4 regions of the Bacillus sp. es.036 genome follow, and region 3 is predicted to be linked to each of the others. Evidence: a T-box and tRNA genes for the amino acid it is inferred to sense, from the RefSeq annotation. Region 3 holds a T-box; the other regions hold tRNA genes.

Region 1 (2,205 bases), on a different contig from region 3:
CTTTTCGCGCATTTGAATAATACGTTTTGCGTGAATTTCAATGTCAGAAGCCTGACCTTGCGTACCACCGAGCGGTTGGTGAATCATTACTTCACTGTTTGGGAGCGCATAACGCTTTCCAGGCTCACCAGCTGCAAGAAGGAAAGCACCCATGGATGCAGCCATACCGATACAGATTGTTGATACTTTCGGCTTGATGAATTGCATTGTATCGTAAATTGCCATACCTGCTGTGATCGAACCACCAGGGCTGTTAATGTAAAGTGAGATATCTTTATCAGGATCTTCTGCAGCAAGGAAAAGAAGCTGAGCGACTACAGCGTTTGAAACGTTGTCGTCAATTGCTGTTCCTAGCATGATAATGCGATCCTTAAGAAGACGAGAATAAATGTCGTACGCTCTTTCACCGCGGTTTGTTTGTTCAATTACCGTTGGAATTAAAACCATTTAAAATTCCTCCTTTATTTTTATGGAATATGTAGTTGCTGTACGTTCATCATACCTAAAAGGTCAATATAGGTCAAATAAAGTGCTGTGCTATTTTTGAAAAGGGTAAGGTAAAGACGTTTTTCTTTCTCTATCTACATCCATTTTCCCCGCATCACCTTATTTTAAACAGACCACGTGCTCCTTTTTTTGAGGCGCTCATCTGCTACAAAATAAGTTAGAATTCTTCTCTCTACCTGGTTACGAAGTTGAATAGATGAATATCGGTATGTTTGATTGTAGCCACGGCAGAAGACTTTGCAAATGATGACTTCTTCTTTAGTTTCTTCAATGTAGACGCGAATTCCTCTTTCATGGAGAATTGCTTTTGCCCATTTTAAATCAGTTGACGCAAGCGACATAGCAGACCGGATTAGTACCAGGTAAGGGCGCGGAAGCTTTATTCTAGAATGTTGTAGCCATTTCATATCCATTTCCAGCACTCTTTTTACGTAAGGAAGTAAGAGGTAGTTTCTTAATGCCTTCGTTTCTTCTTTACTTAATTGGAACACGATCGCCACCGCCTAACAGAACATGTGTTTGGTTTTACTTTACTATGAGTTAATTGAGCCGTCAAGAGCTTAAGACTTAAGTAACGAAGTCATTCAAATGAAAGAGCGGCACGGAGAAAATCACCTTGCAAAAAAATAGGCGATCCCGTATAATAATCTTTGCGCTAATAAAGCGCGCCCGTAGCTCAGTCGGATAGAGCGGTGGTTTCCGGTACCGCGTCAGTCGGGGGTTCGAATCCCTCCGGGCGCACCATATACATAATTCCAATCCCTTTCGCTGATGCGAGAGGGATTTTTTATGTAGGGTAGCCAAATTTCACGATAACGATATCGGTTGTTGATTGATTTCTTAAATAAGAACAAAGAAAAAAAGAGTAGAACTCGTCCACTCTTTCTGCTATCCGTCGTGCCTTCTAACAATCACGATCATCATCATGTCTTTTGCTGCCTGCTCCACTCATCGTGTGTTTAAAGCCTGAGTGCATACCTGTAGCGCATAGTCCGAGCCATAATCCGATAAAGAAGGCTTTTTTGAAATCTTCCGGTTCGACGTAAATATGACTCATCACAATTCCGATGACGATTGAAAGGATGGGTAAAAATCTTACCGGAAAACCAAACACCTTGAAGAGATGTACTACTCCAATGATGACTGGAAGCAAAGCAATTCCATATACTGCTAAATCCATGGTATTTGCCTCCTTTTTTCTCTCTATAACACAGTTTATGTTGAAATTTGACTGAGGGACGGGCGATTTCATCAATTTTATTAAAAATGGTGTCAAAAACCGTCTTTAAAAAACAGAAAATTCTGCTCATTTTCGTTTTTTCATACCATAAAATGAAACGATATAGTATGATGAAGGTGGAGGGATTGCGATGGAATTAGGATTGATACAAAAGCAGACAACGAAACTAGTCATGACAACCCAGTTGCATCAAGCGATTTCTATACTCCAATATTCTACGGCTGAATTACTGGAGTACGTGAAAGAACAGGCTCTTGAAAATCCACTTATTGAATTACAGTCACCATCATGGGACGGAGGTGTTCGTTCTTCAAAACGTTCCTACGAGAATGGGACTAGACAAGATCCGCTGGAATATGCGGAAACAAGAAGGAGTCTGCACGATGAACTTCACGAGCAGACGAGGTGTATAAACCTTCCCAAAAAAATAACCGGCATTGTCCATTATTTAATTGATA
Region 2 (2,205 bases), on a different contig from region 3:
CAGCTAGAAAAGAGGCTGAGTATTGCCCACCGCTCAGCTCCTCCACTAATAACGGTGCTATCTCTTCCTCCTTGGCGGAAATCATCAATTCCATATGAGGAATTGTCGAAAAAGGAGAATCGATATCTACTATGAGCCGACTCTCAGAAGCCATCTCCTCCCAGCGAGAAACCGATACTGTCGTTTCGTCAAATCTCTTTGTTTCATTAATTCGTTTCGTAGTCTTTGCTTCTTTTTCATATTCATAAGATACAGGTACGTTAACCTTAGCTGAACGATTTCCACTTACGATCGTTGTAAGTGCTCCGTTCCAATTTCGAAGTGGTTCGTTCGTCTCAGAATGAGCGACAGATTGAAACGTTCCCTTCATATAGTAGTAATCTTCAAATAGAACACCTTCTTCTGTTTCAACGAGTTCCAATACAGATGCTTCACCAGAAGGATCGTCCATCACAAGCTGATCGATTTTCGGAAGATCTTCTCTATTTCTTGTTAGTACAAACTCACTATTCGACACATCAACATGATAGAAAACATAGACGTTATGTCGAGAATACCAAACGCCATCCAAGTTTATTTTAAAATCATCTGGCATTGGCATATCGTTTACTGATTGATAGTCTCCATACTGAATCGCGAGTTCAAGCCCAGGAGTTGTCTTTATAAAATAAGGAACAATGTCCTGAACCTTTTCCACAGTTAAAACGTCATCGGAAACACTCTTGTCCTTTCCAATGACTGTAAACGTAATAAATGCCGCTCCTAAAAGAACAATGAGCGCAAACCATTTACGCTTCCCCATACCAATTCACTCATTTCGGCTGAATCGTTCGTTACTCTTTCGCTATCCATGGCATTGTTTCCTTTTATGTAATTGTGCATATCGTAAAGTGGTAAGAGAAAGATGAATGAAGGAAATTGAGGGTAAGAAAGACAAAATAAAAAACCCTTATCTTATAAGGATTTAAATGGTGGCCCCGAGAGGAATCGAACCTCCGACCTGCGGTTTAGGAAACCGTTGCTCTATCCCCTGAGCTACGGGGCCGAATGACTAACATTATACAGCAAAATCTTATAAAGCAAAAGCATCGTGCAAAATAATTATCGCGCGATCGATAGACCGCGCGATGTCCGTACATTTCCCCAATTAGTTATTCCGTAACCCAGCTCTTCATATAATTTTCATCTTCATACTGCTGCACCTGTTCGATGACTTTGAGCGGTCGGAACGTATCGATCATTACGGCAAGCTCGAGCGTTTCTTTTTTGCCGATGCTTGCCTCAATTTTCCCCGGATGCGGCCCGTGTGGAATGCCTGAAGGATGAAGCGTAATCGAAGCTTCCTCGATGCCTTTTCGGCTCATGAAGTTGCCTTCTACATAGTAAAGCACTTCATCACTATCAACATTGCTATGAAAATATGGTGCTGGAATAGCATCTGGATGATAGTCATAAAGCCTTGGTACGAAGGAGCAGACAACAAAATTATGCCCTTCAAAGGTTTGATGGACTGGCGGAGGCTGATGCACTCGCCCTGTAATTGGCTCAAAATCATTAATGTTGAACTTCCATGGATAGAGATAGCCATCCCAGCCAACAACATCGAGCGGATGATGATCGAACATATGACGATGCAATCCCCCCCGTGTTTTCGTCACTACTTCATACGAACCTTTTTTATCATGCGATAGAAGGCGTTCAGGACCATCAATGTCACGTTCGCAGAAAGGACTGTGTTCCATCAGCTGACCGTATTCATTTCGGTATCTTCTTGGTGTCGTAATCGCGCTATTTGCTTCTATAACGAGCCAACGATTGTCATTTCCTTCTGGGATAACCCGGTATATCGTTCCAATCGGTATGACAATATAGTCGCCCGGCTTATAAGAGAGCTCCCCAAACATCGACTCAATTCTACCTGACCCATGGTGGATAAAGAAAAGCTCATCTCCGTCACCATTTCGATAAAAATAGTCCATCGGCTCTGTTGGGTTTACGACACCTAGGATCACATCCTCATTCCCCAGGAAATAACACCGCTCGACAACTGCATCGCCCTTTTTGTCGTAATGTGCCGTTCGGAAATGACGATGACGTAGCGCAGATTCTTCCTCATACTCAGGTGTTGTCTTTTTTATAAAAGTTGCTTCCGTTACTGCTGTTGGAAAATGGTGATGGTACAAAATCGATTGGATTCCTGAAAAC
Region 3 (2,205 bases):
ATTTTCTTTCCATCTTTAAGCATCATCCCAAAGTTGATATGGTGCATTTGCTCAGCCCATTCGAATCCTAACTTTTTTAGAACTTCAATTAATTGCTTGAAATGAAGGCTTTGTTCATTTCCTACTACGTAAAGGGATTCACTAAAGCCATATGTTTCATAACGATAAATCGCTGCTGCTAAATCTCGAGTGGCATAAAGAGAGGCTCCATCCTTCTTTCTAATTAAGCACGGAGGTATATCTTCTCCAAGCTCAACAACCATGGCACCATTGGATTCAACTAACAGGTCCTTTTCTTCTAGCATCTTAATCACTCGCTGCATTTTATCGTTATAAAAAGCTTCTCCTTTTGTCGAATCGAATGTAATGCCCATGAGGTCATAAATACGATTAAACTCCTTAAGAGATTCTTCACGGAACCACTTCCAGAGCGTCACAGCTTCCAAATCGCCTTGTTCTAACTCTTTAAATGCCTTTCTCCCTTCATCTTCAAGTAAAGGATCAACGGCAGCTTCTTCGTGAAACAAAATATATAATTTAAGTAGCTCTTTAATTGTTTGTTCACGGACTTTTTGCTCATTACCCCACTTCCGATACGCCGTTATTAATTTTCCAAACTGCGTACCCCAATTCCCAAGATGATTAATTCGAATAGGACGATAGCCAACTTTTTCAACAATTAACGCTAGAGCATTCCCAATCACCGTTGAGCGTAAGTGTCCCATTGAAAAAGGTTTCGCAATATTAGGTGATGACAAATCGATCGTTACCGCACCATCTTTACCTACATTGGAGCTCCCATACTCTTCTTCTTGACTAAGGACCAGATGAATAACATCACTCGTAACCATTTTCTTATTAAGAAACACATTGACATAAGGGCCAACTGCGTCTATTTTCTCGAATAGAGGATCGTTCAATTTACTAGCAAGATTTGTCGCAATTTGATTAGGGGACATTTTTTCCAACTTAGCAAGTTGAAAACATGGAAAAGCGTAATCACCATGTGACTCATGTTTCGGAATTTCAATTCGTTGTATCATGTCACTACGCTCAACTTTCCCATCAAATGCTTGAAAGAGTTTGTCTGCAAAGAGCTTTTTATACATCATCATCTTCCTCCTCATGTCATTAAACGTTTTTTACTTAAACAAAAAAATCTCCGTCTCTACTATAGAGACGGAGATTTTTTCCGCGGTACCACTCTGATTGCTCAACAAAGATACTTGAGCCAACTTCACTCGGATAACGGCGAGCCCGACTGTTTCTACTGAAGTTCAAAACAGTGTCTTGAAAGTCCGGTTCATCTCTGATTAGGCTCCAGGCTTTCACCATCCCTAGATCGCTTTATCCGTCATTAGACACTACTCTCTTTCGCTCTGACGATCAAATATTATTTTCATTATAGCCTATTTCATTATAAATTCAACTAGTTATCTGATTATACTTGGTTCTGACTCCAATTGTACGTTTTTCTCTCCATCCTGATAACCTTCCTGATAGGCTTCTCGATAAATAGAAGTTAAATACATTGAAATCAGCTGTCTTACTTTCGGCCCCACGTTAACGACCTCTAGGTGTTTCATACACCGATCAACCGCTAATTTTTCCTTTTGGATATTTTTACTCGTCAACGTAAGAACCACCTTTCCATCTAAGTTCACTTTATTATACATTAATTAAACAAATGGTGTACATTCTTTTGACAAATGTCGATACTATGTTATAAGAAGTGCTATATATCAATACAGAAAGACAGTTTTCTATTACGTAAATGACTTATTTTGCAAACAGAACCTCATTCTACGATTCCTTTCCAATCTTGATACATAACTTTATCATTTCATCACAAGCTATACTTATCTATCATCACTAAGAGGAGGTTGCAGCGTGAGACGTGGTAAACGAAAACCTATCCGAAATGAACCTTATCAAATCCCAACTGCTACTGAATCACATGAGGCGTTTTTTTCAATTGAACAAAACAAGGAATATCTCAATTCGAAATTTTACCATACAGAAGATATTAAATTTAGAAACATTACCATTGAGAATATTGCATGCATACTTGCGTACCTAGACCCTCTCGTAGATGAGGATAAACTTCAAAAAACCATTATGAAACCCTTAATGGAAAAGAATAAATTAGACATTGAAGATACAGTGACTTCTAAGGAATATCGCCGTTCAATGAACTTAAATGAA
Region 4 (2,205 bases), on a different contig from region 3:
GGCAAACATTGATAAAGTATTAATGGAAATGAAAGATGTTCCTAAAGAACAGCGAAACGCCTCCTTTCATTGTGTCCTCGCAGTAGCGATACCGGGTCAAAACACAGAAATTTTCTCGGGGACGTGCAGTGGCATGATTACGTTTGAACGTTCTGGAAGCTATGGTTTTGGATATGACCCGATTTTCTACGTTCCTTCCTATGATAAAACGATGGCTGAACTTTCTCCTGAAGAGAAAAATGCGATTTCTCATAGGGGACAAGCACTCGATCGTTTAGAAGAGGTATTTAAGGAATTATTTTAATGAAAAGAGGTGGCGTGATGTGAAAGTACTAGTTGTAAGTGATAATCATAGCTCTAATGAAGAATTACACCATCTGGTAGAACGACATAAGCACGAAGTGGAATGTATGATCCACTGTGGAGACTCTGAATTTGATTATGATGCAGAGGAGATGCTTCCGTTCCATGTAAGAGTCAGAGGGAATTGTGACTTTGATGACCGCTATCCAGATGAGTTAGTGCAAACGGTGGGAAATAAAACTATTTTCGCTACGCACGGCCACTTGTATAATGTAAAGATGACCTTAATGAAATTGCACTATAAAGCAAAAGAAGCCCAGGCAGATTTAGTTTGCTTTGGTCATTCGCATGAAGTGTTAACAGTATTCGAAGAAGGTACGCTTTTCCTTAATCCAGGCAGCGTGAAACTTCCGAGAAAACCCGCTATTCAAACTTACGCTATTGTGGAGTGGACGAGTGATGCAATTGAAGTCACATACCATGATGAAAATGGAAAAGTGATTGAGGAAATTTCCTCAACGTTTACTCTTTCATAATAGAAAAAAACACAGCGCATGCTGTGTTTTTTTCTATTGTTTCCTATTGACTTTACTAATGTAATCCGATATATTAATACATGTCGCTAGAAACTGAATCGTTTTATACTAACAATGTCCCAGTAGCTCAGCAGGATAGAGCAACAGCCTTCTAAGCTGTGGGTCGCAGGTTCGAATCCTGCCTGGGACACCATTATATGTTTTCTTTAAAGGCATTTATCCTTTGTGATAGAATGGCTTTTTTTTGTATATCTGATGTTGCTAATGAGCTTTTACAGCAATCATGAATAAACAGATAAAAGGATTTCAGATTCCGGTAGCGTGCTTCAGCTTGAGTTTACAGGTGGATACTGATAAACTGATATCTAATCGTAGCTGCGCCTTTCCTGCTGTAAACTCTTTTAATAGAGAATATAAGAGAGTGGAGCGATTACGTCATGGATAAAGAAAAGGATGAAAGGAAAATAGTTTATTTTCCAAACGTGGCAGGTAAGCTTGTCGAAAAAGGAATGGCAGCACTAAAAGCTAAAGAAATAACAAAAGCGCATGAACATTTTAGTCAGCTACTTGAAATTGAGCCGGAACATCCACAGGGGCATTTTGGAATGGTTTTAAGCCTGGTGGAGATGGGCAATTTGAGTGAAGCGTCTGAACGCTGTGAAACAATGATGCAGCAGGGGATCGGGGACTATTACGACATTTTTCAAGTATACATATCAATTTTAGTTCAGCTTGGAAAGTATCAGAAAGTAGTTACGATGATCGAAGCAGTATTACAAGAAAATCAACTTCCGTCTAACATTGCGGAGTCGCTCTACCAGTTGCTACATTTTAGCAGACAAATGACGAATTATGACCTTGATTCTGAGGCTGATTATGATGCTGGTCACGAGGAAGATGTTGACAAGCTCATTGATTATTTGGAGAGCGATAAGACGGAAAAACAGTGGTTAGCCATTCAAAAATTAAGCACTGTAGATGAACAAAAGTCTCTCCCCGTATATCTTACATATTTAAATGCAACAAACAAGGATCCTCTTCTTAAAAGTCTTGTTTTACAAGTATTGAGAGAAAAGGAATTGGATCAAGAAGTGGTCGTACATAAGTTTGGAAGAGAGATCAAGGTGAATCCAGCTACATTACAGGATATCTTTTTACAAGATTTCTCCTTAAGTGTGAAATCCAAGCTCTCTGATGTTGTCGAGCAGGGAAATCCAGCACTATTTGAAATGTGCATGCAAATTTGGTGGCACTATTTATTTGCCATCTCTCCATTTGAAGCAGAGCCTCCAAATAGTTCAGTGTGGGCTGCTGCTGTCCATAAGGTTGCATCTGAAATGAATGGTGAAGACGTAACAAATGAAGA

The links. The T-box of region 3 lies ahead of argS (arginine--tRNA ligase). A T-box ahead of a tRNA ligase gene usually reads a tRNA of that ligase, here a tRNA-Arg.
Region 1: it encodes a tRNA-Arg, which carries the amino acid that the T-box ahead of argS (arginine--tRNA ligase) is inferred to sense. The anticodon was not compared.
Region 2: it encodes a tRNA-Arg, which carries the amino acid that the T-box ahead of argS (arginine--tRNA ligase) is inferred to sense. The anticodon was not compared.
Region 4: it encodes a tRNA-Arg, which carries the amino acid that the T-box ahead of argS (arginine--tRNA ligase) is inferred to sense. The anticodon was not compared.

The regions. Positions count from the first base shown of each region.
Region 1 is NZ_PDIZ01000001.1:2,880,087-2,882,291, reverse strand. Features, by position in the region: gene clpP (ATP-dependent Clp endopeptidase proteolytic subunit ClpP) at 1-447, opposite strand, end outside; gene ATG70_RS14715 (hypothetical protein) at 612-998, opposite strand; tRNA gene ATG70_RS14710 (tRNA-Arg) at 1,173-1,251, shown strand; gene ATG70_RS14705 (hypothetical protein) at 1,412-1,687, opposite strand; gene rpoN (RNA polymerase factor sigma-54) at 1,878-2,205, shown strand, end outside.
Region 2 is NZ_PDIZ01000001.1:3,632,128-3,634,332, reverse strand. Features, by position in the region: gene ATG70_RS18220 (hypothetical protein) at 1-802, opposite strand, end outside; tRNA gene ATG70_RS18215 (tRNA-Arg) at 970-1,045, opposite strand; gene ATG70_RS18210 (homogentisate 1,2-dioxygenase) at 1,152-2,205, opposite strand, start outside.
Region 3 is NZ_PDIZ01000003.1:559,674-561,878, reverse strand. Features, by position in the region: gene argS (arginine--tRNA ligase) at 1-1,112, opposite strand, end outside; T-box leader at 1,173-1,389, opposite strand; gene ATG70_RS21715 (hypothetical protein) at 1,434-1,634, opposite strand; gene ATG70_RS21710 (spore germination protein) at 1,891-2,205, shown strand, end outside.
Region 4 is NZ_PDIZ01000001.1:2,237,626-2,239,830, reverse strand. Features, by position in the region: gene ATG70_RS11515 (XTP/dITP diphosphatase) at 1-304, shown strand, start outside; gene ATG70_RS11510 (metallophosphoesterase) at 324-839, shown strand; tRNA gene ATG70_RS11505 (tRNA-Arg) at 956-1,032, shown strand; gene ATG70_RS11500 (tetratricopeptide repeat protein) at 1,277-2,205, shown strand, end outside.